DNA from 3 places in the Micromonospora sp. S-DT3-3-22 genome. Region 2 is predicted to be linked to each of the others. Evidence: riboswitches for the same ligand, from Rfam matches in the RefSeq annotation. Region 2 holds a riboswitch; each other region holds the start of a gene.
The links. A riboswitch is a leader RNA that binds a small molecule or an ion and turns the genes downstream of it on or off. The one in region 2 is predicted to bind cyclic di-AMP.
Positions count from the first base shown of each region.

Region 1 (4,273 bases), on a different contig from region 2:
ATCTTCGTGGCCGGTCCGGCAGCGATCGAACGGTACGCGCGGGCCGGCGTGGAGATCCCCGCCGAGAAGTTCGTCGTGGTCGGCCGCCCGCAGGTCGAGGCCATCGAGGTACGCCGGGAGGCCCGCCCGTCGGCCGCCCCGACCGTGCTCTACACCCCCACCTGGACCGGCCACCACGCCGACGCCAACTACTGCTCGCTGCCGGTGGCCGAGCCGCTGCTGCGCCGGCTGCTCGACCGGGGTGCCACGGTGATCCTGCGGGCCCACCCGTACACCGGGCAGAACCCGGCCTCGGCCCGGCAGTTGGCCCGGCTCACCGAGCTGCTCGCCGCCGACCGGACCCGTACCGGCCGGCAGCACCTGTGGGGTGCGGCGGCCAGCCGGGAGCTGAGCCTGACCGAGTGCGTCAACCGCTCCGACGCGCTGGTCTCCGACGTCTCCGGGGTCATCTCCGACTACCTCTACTCGGGCAAGCCGTACGCGGTGACCGACCTGGGCGTCGACGGCGACGAGTTCCTGGACCGGTTCCCGCTGGCCCGCTCCGGTTACGTGCTGCGCCGGGACATGGCCAACCTCGACGAGGTGCTGACCGGTCTGCTGGACACCGATCCGCTGGCGGCGGCCCGGTGGGACACCCGCCGCCGCTACCTGGGCGACTTCCCCGCCGACGCGTACGCCGACGGTTTCCTCGACGCCGCCCGCCGGGAGCTGGAGCCGGCCTGGACCCCGCCGACGCCCCGGGGCGCGACGGTCTTCTCCCCCCGGGCCTGACCCGGCGGCGGTCGATGCGGTGGGGCCGATGTTGCGGTATCCGACTCCGCTGTATCGGGCCCCATGACGCGCGCCGCCCCGGCCACCCGTGATCGGGGCGGCCGGGGCGGGTGGGGTGGGTCGGTCAGGCGGAGTAGCCCCGGGTGGCGATCCAGTTCGCCAGGGTGGTCACGCTGACCCAGTAGGCCGGCAGGGACGGGTCGGCCGAGTCGGCGATCCGCACGGTACGGCCGTTGTCCCGGTAGCCCACGGCGGCGACGTAGTGGCCGCCGGGGAAGGAGTGCCAGCCGCCGTCGAGGTCGGTGGCGTCCCCGGCCACGTTCGCGACCACGGCCCGCTGGTCGGTGACCGCCGCGACCACGTCGGCCCGCAGCCGCTCGACCTGCGCGTCGCTCGGGGTACCGGCGAACATCCGGGTCCGGTACGGGTCGCCCTTGACCACGGCGTTGAGCACCCGGGTGGTGTCCTCGGCCGAGTTGGTGCCCATCTCGGTGGTGCCCAACGCGGCGGCGAGGTCGTCCTGGCCGCGCTCGATGCCGGCCGCGCTGAGCGCGTTGCGCACCGCCGCCGGGCCGCAGTAGTAGTAGGTGATCTGGGCCTGGTAGTCGTAGCGCAGGACCTTCGACGACGGCGGCTTCGGGGCCGCCTTGCGGGTCAGGTCCGGGTCGGCGGTGGCCCGGGCCTTGGCCCGGGTGACGCGCGGCGACGGGGTGGGGCTCGCCGACGGGCTGGTCGAGGGAGTGGCCGACGGGCTGGCCGGCGCGGGGGTGGCCACCCGGGCCTGGGCGCGGCTGGCGACGTCGTCGAGGCGGGGGGCGGTCTCGGTCACGGCGGTGGCGCGCTGCTGTTCGGTCGGGGCGTCGTCGACCCCGGCGGCCAGGGCGGTGCCGCCGGCGGCCAGGACGAGGACCGCCGCCGAGCCGACGACCATCCGGTACGGGCGCTGGGCGCCCAGTCGGCGGAGCTGTCGCTTCATGTGGTGTTTCACGGGGTGTTCCTCCACGGGGCGAGGCGGCCGGGCACGCCGGACCGGCACGCGGCGGGTACGCCACGCGCGGATCGGGTGTTCAGCCGCTCGTTCGGCAGGGACCGCCCGACGGGAGCCGGACGGATCGGCGGTCGCCCGAACGGGGTCGGGCGGCGGGGTGGACGGCCGGTCAGCGCGTCAGGCGCGACGCTCCGGCGGCACCCCGGCACCGAGGTGGAGGGATTACCGAGGGGGTGGGGTCATGCTGCACGAGGATGGAACTCCTTCCGCTGCCGCCGACCGGGTTAGCTGACGGATTCGGGCGGGAAGATCGCCCTACCCCGGGCCGTGGCCCGGAGATTCACCCCAGGTGGTGCACATGGGTCCCCGGTTCGTGACTCGCACGATTGAGCGGGTCGGCGCGGCGTCGCCTCCTGCGATCGGAAACCGCACCGGACCGCAGCGACACTACTGGTCGCCCTTCCCTCCCGCCAAGCCCTGTGACCTGCGCAAACATCGTCGGGCTGACTTCTTTCCGGGGCACTCGGGCAGCGAGGGCCAGCCCCGGGGACGAAGCTTCGTCGGACCCCGGCGGGGCGACAACCGGACGACCCGACCACAACCTCCGATGATCATCGGGGTCGATGTGACCGCCTGTGACCGACTGTCCGATTCCCCCGTGCCGTGACGCCCCCCACACCGGGCTGAATAACAATTCGACCCCCGGCCCGCGCGGCCCTGGGCCCGGGGCAGGACCACCGCCCGCAACGGGGTCGAAGTCGCGGGGTCAACGCGAGGCGGACACCGCCACTTACGCGTCATTGTGTCGATCATCCCGGGCCGGGGCAGGCCCAGCGGGATCCGAGCCTCGTGAGGCCCGGGAGCGGCGGTCCCGGGGTGGTCAGCCGACCCGGGCCGGGTGCCAGCGGGTGGCCGGGGTCGGGCGGGTCGCCGCCGACGTCGCGGTACGGGGCAGCGGCACCCGGCCCGGCCGCACCCGCTGCGTCGCCGCGTACGCCTCGGCGGCCAGGGACCGGGCGGCCTCGGCGGCCAGCTCGGCGTCCCGCCACGCGACGCGTTCCCGCCAGGCCGCCGCCCGGTACGCCGCACGCCGGTCCTCCCGGATTGCGCGGGCGAGCATCACCTCGTGCTCGACGGGGTGCCGGCGCGGGTCCCAGCCGTCGCGGTGCGCGAAGACGTCCCGCAGCCGTTCCACCGACAGCTCGCCCCGCCAGTGCGCCGCCACCGCCTCCTGGTGCAGCCACCGCTCCCGGCCCGCGTACTCGGCCGGCGTCCGGGGGGTACGCGGGCTGGGCAGCGCCCCCGCGCCGGTGAACCGCCGGGCCGCCGTCTCCGCCTCGTCGTACTCCTGCCAGGCCCGGTCGAGGGTGTCCTGGGCGGCCAGCCAGGCGGCCCGGTGACGGCGGGCGGTCTGGGCGGCCCCGGCGGCGGCGACGGCCACCTCTTCGGCGTAGCGGCGCAGGTCGGCGACCGGGGGTGGGGCGTCCGGCGGCGGCACGACGGCGGTCACGTCGGTCGCCTGGTCCCGCTCGGGGCGGGCGACCAGGACGGCGAGGCCGGTCAGCGCGAGGACGAGCAGCAGGGACCAGATCGCGGTGGCGGTCGGCACCCCGGTCAGGAACTGGGAGAGCACGGTGTTCACGGGTCGGCACCTCGCGGGCGGAATGTGGCGGGTCGGGGCCGTACCGGGGCGGGACCGTTGTGGGCAGCGTCCGGCCGGTACGGGGACGAGATCGTGGCTGTGGTGGTGGGGCGGGTGGCCCCGCAGGGTTCAGCCCGCCGGGGGCGCCCGGGGCCCGACGGCGGCGGGCACCCGACCGCCCGGTGTCACCAGGGTGGCGGCCGGCAGCTCCCGTGCCGCACCGGCCGGCGCGACGGACATCCCGGCGTCGACCCGGTCGGTTGCCACCACGTCGACCCGCCCGGTCCCCCGGTCGTCGGCGCGGATGCCGTCGCCCAGGCCGAACGGGGTGTCGAGGGCCACGGCGGCGGGGAGGGAGTGCGACGCGTCGGTCGACAGTGCGGTCGGGGCCGGGTCGAACAGCAGGGGGCCGGACAGCGCCGGGCCGGCGGCGGCGAACGCGAGTGCGACGGCGAGGCCGGCGAACAGCCGGGACATCCCGCGCGCGACCCACCACAGGGGACTGGTGAGCGCGACCGGGAACACGGGACCACGCTACCGCCGGGCCGACCGGCCCGCAGCACCGCCGGGCGTGTCGCCGCGCCGGTCGCGTATGGCAACCGGTCACACCCGGGCGGGTGACGGACCCCGGCCCGGCATCCACTATGGAGGGAACACCGCCACCGCCCGCGCCACACCCGGCACCGCCGCCGAGCCCGGCAGGGAGGGGCAGGGCGGCAGCGAGCAGGGCGGGACGCGCAAGGCGCAGAGCCGGACGCGCAGGGAACAGAGCCGGACGCGCAGGGAACAGGGCCGGACGCGCAGGGAACAGAGCCGGGCCGGCCGGGTCAGTGCGGGTCGCGCGGTCCCGCGTACTCGACGGGGCGGTCGTC
Region 1 is NZ_JACGMO010000022.1:55,418-59,690, forward strand. Features, by position in the region: gene H1A17_RS09285 (CDP-glycerol glycerophosphotransferase family protein) at 1-771, shown strand, start outside; gene H1A17_RS09290 (C39 family peptidase) at 896-1,747, opposite strand; cyclic di-AMP (ydaO/yuaA leader) riboswitch at 2,018-2,162, opposite strand; gene H1A17_RS09295 (hypothetical protein) at 2,640-3,401, opposite strand; gene H1A17_RS09300 (hypothetical protein) at 3,531-3,926, opposite strand; gene H1A17_RS09305 (acyltransferase) at 4,229-4,273, opposite strand, start outside.
Region 1: linked by a shared signal. The riboswitch ahead of H1A17_RS09290 (C39 family peptidase) and the one ahead of H1A17_RS30525 (hypothetical protein) in region 2 are both predicted to bind cyclic di-AMP.

Region 2 (4,273 bases):
AACGTCGCCGGGTCGTGGTCGGCGTGACCGGGTGGCCCCGGGTGGCCGGGGTGCGGGCTGGCCGCCGGGGCCGGCCGGTGCTGGTCCATGACCTCCACCCTCCCCCCTCGACCTACCGTGGGCAGGGCGAACCGGGCGGGAGGGCCGGGGTGGTGGCTACCATCGTCCGACGATGACCCGCCGTCCGTGGATGAACCGGTTGGCCGGCTGACACGTATCCCGTCCCGGATCGTTGGGAGAACTCGCACACATGGGCGCCGACCACACCCGTCCCGCTCCGTCCACCCCGCCGCGGGTGCGGCGGCTCCTCGTCATGACGGTGGTGCCGCTCATCGTGGTCACGGTGATCGCCACGCTGGTGCTCTGGCCCGGCGAGACCCCGAAGATCGACCAGGGCGACCAGGTGCCCCGCCACCACGGCACGGTGACCCGGGTGGTGACCGAGCCGTGCCCGCCCGCCCCGCAGACCCCCGACGGCCCCTCCGGGGTGGCCGACGGGCCGTGCGGGACGGTGACGGTCGCCGTCGAGCAGGGGCCGGACGCGGGCCGTGAGGTGCAGACGCCGGTGCCGTCCGGGCCGGGGGCGCCGACGGTGGCGGTCGGCGACGAGGTGGTGCTCGTCGCGTTGGCCGACCCGAGCGATCCGTCGGTGAGCAGCTACCACATCGCCGAGCACCAGCGGGGCATGCCGCTGCTCTGGCTGGTCGCCCTGTTCGCGGCGGCGATCGTGGCGTTCGGCCGGTTGCGCGGGCTGGCCGCCCTGGCCGGCCTCGGGGCCAGCTTCGCCATCCTGCTGACCTTCGTGGTGCCGGGCATCTCCGCCGGGGGCGCGCCGCTGCCGATCGCGGTCACCGGCGCCGCGCTGATCATGTTCGTGGTGCTGTACCTGACCCACGGGATCACCGCGCAGACCTCGGTGGCGGTGCTGGGCACGCTGGGCAGCCTGGTGCTGACCGGCGTCCTGGGCACGCTGGCCACCGCCGCCACCCACCTGACCGGGTACGGCAGCGAGGAGGCCACCACGCTGTCGATGTACCAACGCGACGTGGACCTGCACGGCCTGCTGCTGGCCGGGATCATCATCGGGTCGCTCGGGGTCCTGGACGACGTCACGGTCACCCAGTCGGCCACCGTCACCGAACTGGCGCACGCCAACCCGGGGCTGTCCCGGTTGCAGCTCTACCGGGCGGCCACCCGGGTCGGCCGGGCGCACATCGCGTCCACGGTCAACACGATCGTGCTGGCGTACGCGGGCGCGTCGCTGCCGCTGCTGCTCCTGCTCACCGCCGACAGCCGCCCGGTGGGCCAGATCCTCACCAGCGAGTTCCTGGCCCAGGAGATCGTCCGCAGCGCGGTGGCGACCCTCGGGCTGGTGGCGGCGGTGCCGCTGACCACGGGGTTGGCCGCGCTGGTGGTGACCGCCGGGCGGGGGCCGGCCGACGCCGGTACGGTCGGACCGCCGCCCACCCCACGTCCCGCCCCCGACCGTGCCGAGGCGCTGGAGGCGTTGAGCGCGCCCCGGCACGGTGAACCGTCCACCCCGGCCCCCGCACGGTGGCCAGACCCGGAAAGGAGCACGGACGCCGCATGGTGACACTGCGCTGCGTGACCGGAGGCGAGGTCGCGGCTGTCGGCCGCGTCACTGATTACCCCTCGCTATCGGGAAAATACGCATTTGGTCGGGTTGCGGGCGTAGATCCCCGGTACGACTCTCGGGTAACCTCGCTGCCGGTCACCGCCGAAGGCGCCCACCGGCGCCAGCGGTGCCACCGCCCAATCGCCGTACGGCGAGCCGGGGAACCGAGCACCCGGGGTGAATCCGCGCCAGCGGTAGGGGCCACTTCCGTCCCGAACCCGTCAGCTAACCCGGTCGGCGGTCGACGGAAGGGAAAACTGTGACGGCACCCCTACGCCGCTGGCTGACGCCGGCAGTGGCCGTACTCGCCGCCCTGGCGATCGTCGCCGGACCGGCCGCCGCCCCCGCGACGGCCGCGCCCAACGCGCCCACCCCCTCGGGGCACGAGGAGGACGACGAGCCGAAGCTCCTCACCGACGTCATCGAGGCCACCAACCGGGAGTACTCGGCGGCGAAGAACCGGCTGGAGAAGTCCAAGAAGCGTCAGCTCCAGCTCGCCATCGAGGTGGAGAAGGCGGAGCAGGAACTGGCCGCGCTGGCCCCCCAGGTCACCGAGATCGCCGCCCAGTCGTACCGGACGGGTCGGGTCGGCGCGGTCGCCGCGCTGCTGGAGAGCGACGCGCCGGACGCCTTCGTCCGCCGGGCCGCCGCCCTGGACGAGCTGAACATGGTCAACGCCGGCAAGCTGGCCGAGGTCAACGAGGCCAAGAGCCGGGCCGAGAACGCCAAGCTCGCCCTCGACGCCGAGGTACGCGAGCAGCAGAAGCAGACCAACCTGATGGCCAAGAAGAAGACCGAGGCCGACAAGGCGCTGGCCCTCGTCGGCGGCCGGGGCTTCACCGGTGGCCTGGTCGACGCGACGTCCCCGGTGGCCCGGATCGCCCCCGGCCAGACCGCCAACGGCGAGTGGCGCGGCGAGTCGTGCAGCGAGAACGACCCGACCACGTCCGGCTGCGTCACGCCGCGCACGCTGCACATGTACAAGGAGGTCAAGCGGGCCGGCTTCAACCGGTTCGTCGGCTGCTACCGCCCCGGTGGGCCGTGGGAGCACCCCAAGGGCAAGGCGTGCGACTGGTCGTTGCAGAAGAGCGGGTTCAGCCCGTGGCACAACAACGACACCCGGATGTACGGCAACAACCTCGCCGCGTTCCTGATCCGCAACTCGGACCGGCTGGGCATCTACTACGTGATCTGGAACCGGCAGATCTGGTTCCCGGCCAACGGCTGGAGTTCGTACTCGGGGCCGTCCAACCACACCGACCACGTGCACGTGTCTCTGCTGTAGCGGGGTGATCAGCCTCATCGGGGCCGATGATGCGGTGTCCGGCGTCCCGGATCCGCATCATCGACCCCAGTGGGGTCAGCGAGCGACGACGAAGGCCGCCCGGCTGGACCGGGCGGCCTTCGTCGTGCGTGGGGCGGCTCAGCCGGGGACGGCCGCCGGCTCGCCCGCCGGGGCGGGGTCGACGCCCGTCGGCGCGGCGGGCCCGGGCACCGCGACGGCGGACGCCTGGGCGGTGGGTTCCTCGGCCGGGGCCACCTGGTGGACCTCACCGGCGGCGAGCCGGTAGGACATGCCGACCACCGCGCACCGGCCGGCCGCCACCTCGGCGGCGATCACCGGGGAGTTGCCGAGCAGCACCTCGACGGTCTGCGCGATGTGGATGTCGACGATCCCGTCGATGTCGTGCACCCCCTGCTGTGCCGCGCGACGCAGGCTCGGCCCGACGGCGGCGACGACCGAGTAGAGGTGCCCCGGGGGCTGGGTGCCGGTACGGGCCGTGTCCCGGGCCGCCTGCACGGCACCGCAGGAGTCGTGCCCGAGGACCACCACCAGCGGGGTGCCGAGCACCGTCACCGCGTACTCGACGCTGCCGAGCACCTCGGGCCCGGCGGTGTGCCCGGCGGTCCGGACCACGAAGAGGTCACCGAGACCCCGGTCAAAGATGATCTCGGCGGCGAGCCGGGAGTCGGAGCAGCCGACGATGACGGCGAAGGGATGCTGGCCGTCGGCGACGGCGGTGCGGTGCCCGGCGTCCTGGTTGGGATGGCGGGGTGCCCCGGCGACGAAACGCCGGTTGCCGGCCTGCAACTCGGCCAGCGCCTGGGTCGGAGTGATCGGGGCCATTGCCTCACCTCGGTCCGGAATCGCACCTGGTCACGCCGGCCGGCGGCGACGACGGCCGTGTCCCCACGGTCACACGCAGCTAAAGGTACGTCAAGATTTCGTGATACACGTTTCAGGCATCGGTCGGCGCGGTGTCGACGGCGTGTCGAACCCGGGCGCGCACCGGCTCGGCGGGCGACCCACCGGGCCCGATCCCACCGACCGGGCGCGACCGTCGGGGCGGCCGACGACGGGTCTCCCAGGAACGGGCCATACGATGACCATCATGGCGACAGGCGGCACCGGGAGCACCCGGAACTGGACGTTCCTCACCAACCACGGTCACGTGCTGCTCGCCATCGCCCGCAACCCCACCGCCCGGCTCCGGGACGTCGCCGACGAGGTCGGGGTGACCGAACGGGCCGCCCAGGCGATCGTCGCCGACCTGGAAGCCGGCGGCTACCTGCGGCGGACCCGGGTCGGCCGGCGCAACGAGTACACGCTCAACCCGAGCGGTCACTTCCGGCACC
Region 2 is NZ_JACGMO010000159.1:2,254-6,526, reverse strand. Features, by position in the region: gene H1A17_RS30535 (heavy metal translocating P-type ATPase) at 1-89, opposite strand, end outside; gene H1A17_RS30530 (YibE/F family protein) at 251-1,594, shown strand; cyclic di-AMP (ydaO/yuaA leader) riboswitch at 1,761-1,892, shown strand; gene H1A17_RS30525 (hypothetical protein) at 1,896-2,921, shown strand; gene H1A17_RS30520 (carbonic anhydrase) at 3,060-3,764, opposite strand; gene H1A17_RS30515 (helix-turn-helix transcriptional regulator) at 4,021-4,273, shown strand, end outside.

Region 3 (4,273 bases), on a different contig from region 2:
CGTCGGGATCAGCGCCATGGTCGCCGGCTTCCAGACCGCCGAGGTCAGCGGCGTCAAACTCATCGTCACCGAACCGAGCCGGTTCGTGCACCGGCAGCTCTGGGTGACCGGCCTGCTCGGTCTCTTCGGTGCCCCGGAGCCGTACTTCGCCGGTGCCGCCACCCCGGAGGTGCTGCCCGGCGCCTGACCGGGTCACCGTCGGCTTCCGTGCCGTCCGGCCAGGGACGTTGCCAGTCCGTCCCCGGTGCGGCACGATCGTGCGACCGACGACGGTCAGGAGGCCCGGTGGTCCGGCGGGAGAGCTTCAGCTACACGGTGCAGGCGCGCTGCTCACCGGCGGACGCGATGGCGCTGCTGAGCGACCTGTCCCGGCAGGAGGAGCTGCATCCGCTGATCGTCCGGGTGCGCCGGCTGCCCGCCCGGCCGGGTGCCCTGGCCAGCTACGCGATCACCGACCGGCTGGAGCTGGGGCCGCTGCGGTTCCCCGTCACCTACCAGGCCGACGTCCTGCTGGCCGGCGACGACGAGATCGTGACGGTGGCCCGCCAGCAGCCCGGCACCACCGTACGCAACCACACCCGGCTGCGGATGGAGGGTGACCTGCTGCGGATCGACGTGGAGATCACCCTCGCCGCACCGGCGCCGCTGTTCGGCTACGCCTTCCGGCAGGCCCGCGCCGCCCACCTGGGGCTGGCCAGCCGCCTCGGCGCGGTCCTGGACGGCCGGGCCGGCGACCCGCCCGCCGCCGGCTGACCACCACCGGGACCCGCCTGACGCTCGCGTCGGTGGCCCGCCCGGGTCTGACGGGCCACCGGGCGGGCTCAGATCATCGACAGGTGCACGTGGTTGGTGTGGTCGCTGGACGGGTCCCCGTTGCCCCCGCTGTACGCCTTCCACCCGCTGCTCGGCAGCCAGATCCGCTTGAACCAGATCACGTAGAGCACGCCGAGCCGGTCGGCGTTGCGGATGAAGTACGCGGCGAGGTTGTTGCCGTACGTCCGGTCGCCGCCACTGGCCACCCCGCCGAAGCCGTTCTTCTGGGCGGCGAAGTCGCACGCCCGGCCCTTGGGGTGTTCCCCGGAACCGCTGGGCCGGTAGCAGGAGACGTACCTGGTGAATCCGGCCGCCTTGGCCTGGTTCAGGGCGTTGAGCGTACGCGGGGTGATGCAGCCGTTGGCCGGCGTCGGGTCGTTGACGCTGCACGACTCGGACGGCCAGGAGCCGTCGGAGTTGCGGGGTGCCCCCTTGGCGTTGCTGGTGGAGGTGCCGTCCGAGCTGCCGGAGTCGCGGGAGGTGGGGGCCGGCTTGTCGGCGGCGGCCACCGCCAACGCCCGTTCGGCCTGCTCCTTGCGCTTGCCCATGGTGGCGACCTGCTTGCGCTGTTCGGTGATCTCCCGGCTGACCGCGGCCCGGGTCCGGGTGGCCTGGTCCCGGGTCTCGATCATCGTGCGCAGTTCCTGGTCCTCCCGGGTGGCGACCGTCTCCAGCGCTGCCGCGCGGTCCAGGAAGCCGCTCGGGGTGTTGCTGTTGAGCAGGGCGGACATCGGTCCGAGCCGGCCGGTGCGGTAGGCCGCGCCGGCGATCTCGCCGACCTTGGCGGTCTGCGTGACCAACTGCGACTCGATGGTCTTGAGCTGCCCGTCGAGTTCCTGCTGGCGCTTGGTGGAACGCTCCAGGGCGGCCTTGGCCTCCAGCCAGCCCTTGCTGGCCGCGTCGAGCTGGTCGCGCAGCGCCGGGGTGCCGCCCTCGTCGTCGTCGCCGGGGGCGGCGAGCCGGGTGGTGGGCGCGGCGACGGCCGGGGTGAACGGTGCGGCCGACACGCCCAGGGCCAGCGCCGTGACGACCGCGGCCAGCAGCCGCGTGGTGGTGCGTACGTGCATGCGGATGTCCTTCCGTCAGCCGCCGACCGGGTTAGCTGACGGGTTCGGGACGGAAGATCCCTACCGCTGACGCGGATGCACCCCAGGAACGTGGTTCCCCGGTTCGCCCGGGCGGGCGATTAGGCGGCGGCCTCCGCCTGGCGGAGGCCGGGGCCGAGCCTACCGGTACGCGTGTGACACCTGCCTACCTCGTGACTGAGGGTACGAGAGTGAATACCCTTAAAAGGTGCAAACGGCGCAAATTCCCATGATCTCTGTGCGGGAGTACCCGCAGTGGCTGACCGTCCGGGCCGGGGTGGGGGTCACCAGTGGGCGGGGCCGCAGGCACCGGGGGTCGCCCCGGGCTCGACCTGGAGGGTGGCGTGCTCGATGTGGAAGTCCTCCCGCAGGGCGCCCCGGGCAGCCGCCAGCACCGTGCCGACCTCGGCGTCACCGGCCAGGGTGAGGTGGGCCGAGGCGACGTCCATGCCCGAGGTGAGCGTCCAGACGTGCAGGTCGTGCACCTCGGCGACACCGGGCACGGCGGTCAGCCGGTCGTGCACGGCGGTCACCGGCAGGTGCTCCGGGGCGGCCTGCACCAGGATGCGTACCGCCGCCCGGCCGAGCCGCCAGGTGCGGGGCAGGATGAACACGCCGATCGCCACGGCGACCAGCGGGTCGGCCCACCACCAGCCGGTGCCGGCGATCAGCAGCGCCGCCACGATCACGCCGATCGAGCCGAGCAGGTCGCCCAGCACCTCCAGGTACGCCCCGCGCAGGTTGATGCTCTCCTGGGCGCCCTCCCGCAGCAGGCCGAACGCGACGATGTTGGCGAGCAGGCCGAGCACCGCCACCACCAGCATCGGGCCGGCCAGCACCTCGGGTGGCTCGCCGAACCGGCGGACCGCCTCGATCAGCACGTAGACCGCGACCCCGCTGAGCAGGACGGCGTTGGCCAGGGCGGCGAGCACCTCCAGCCGGTAGAGGCCGAAGGTGCGCTGCGGGTCCCGTGCGGCCCGCCGGGTGGCGGTGATCGCGGCCAGGGCCATCCCGATGCCGAGCACGTCGGTGAACATGTGCCCGGCGTCGGAGAGCAGGGCCAGTGAACCGGTGCCGAAGGCGGCGACCGCCTCGACCACCATGAGTACGGTGAGCAGCCCGAACGCCGCCCAGAGCCGACCCCGGTGCCGGTGCGCGGCGTTGCTCACCGTCGCGCTGTGGTCATGACCTGCGCCCACGTCCACACCTTCCGTCGCCGCTGCGGACCGGATCCAATCTATGCTCACATCGCTATGTATGCAAGTGACGGTCGGACGTTCGGCCAGGTAGGCCGGGTGCCGGTCGGTCAGCCGGTCGGTTCGACGGTGGTGAGGCGCTGGGTCGCCCGGGACAACGCCACGTAGAGCGTCCGTACCCCGGAGCCCGGATCGGCCCGGATCTCGCCGGGGCAGACCAGCACCACCCCGTCGTACTCCATGCCCTTGGCCTGGAGGCTGGTCACCACCTGGAGCCGGGCCCCGCCCCGGCCGCCCAACCAGCCGGCGACCTCGTCCCGGCGGGGCACCGGCGTGATCACGCCGACCGTCCCCGCCACCTCGGCCAGCAACGCGTCCACCGCGTCGGCCGTCGCGCGGGCCAGCTCCGCCGCCGGCACGTGCAACGCCACCGGGTCCACCCCGGTCGAGCGCACCGCGCTCGGCAACTCCAGGTCCGGATAGAGCCGGCGGATCTCCGCCGCCGCCACCGCGAAGATCTCGGCCGAGTTGCGGTAGTTGGTGGACAGCGTGAACCGGTGCCGCCGCCGCCGGCCCAGCGCCTGGTCCCGGGCCCGGTCCAGCTCCGCCTGGTCACCCGTCCAGGCGGTCTGCGCCGGATCACCCACCACCGTCCAGGAGGCCAGCCGACCGCGCCGGCCGATCATCCGCCACTGCATCGGCGAGACGTCCTGCGACTCGTCGACCACCACGTGCGCGTAGTCCCGGTAGTCCTCGGGCCGCTCCCGCGCCGCCGCCCGCGCGGCACGCTGCCGTTCCCCGAAGGTGCTCAGCTCCCGGACCCCGCCGGCGAGCTGGAACGGGTCCCGGCGGGCCTTCTTCGGGCGGACCGGCTGCCCCAGCAGCGCGTCCAGCTCGTCGAGCAGGGCGATGTCGGCCACCGTCAGCCCCTCGGTGTCCAGCGACCGGTACGCCCCGACCAGCAACCCGATCTCCGCCCGGGACAGGACGCCGGCCGCGTACCGGTGCAGCCGCTCCGGCCGGGCCAGCCAGCCCAGCACGTGCCGGGGATGCAGCCGGGGCCACCACGCCTTGAGGAACTCCCGGAACTCCGGCCGCTCGATGATCTCGTCCTCGAAGACGGGCTGCTCGGGCAGGCCGGGGACGGCCAACCGTCGGGCCTGCGCGTACAGCGCGGCG
Region 3 is NZ_JACGMO010000035.1:44,097-48,369, reverse strand. Features, by position in the region: gene H1A17_RS13060 (STAS domain-containing protein) at 1-187, shown strand, start outside; gene H1A17_RS13055 (SRPBCC family protein) at 286-753, shown strand; gene H1A17_RS13050 (hypothetical protein) at 822-1,880, opposite strand; cyclic di-AMP (ydaO/yuaA leader) riboswitch at 1,885-2,016, opposite strand; gene H1A17_RS13045 (cation diffusion facilitator family transporter) at 2,183-3,097, opposite strand; gene H1A17_RS13040 (AAA family ATPase) at 3,205-4,273, opposite strand, start outside.
Region 3: linked by a shared signal. The riboswitch ahead of H1A17_RS13050 (hypothetical protein) and the one ahead of H1A17_RS30525 (hypothetical protein) in region 2 are both predicted to bind cyclic di-AMP.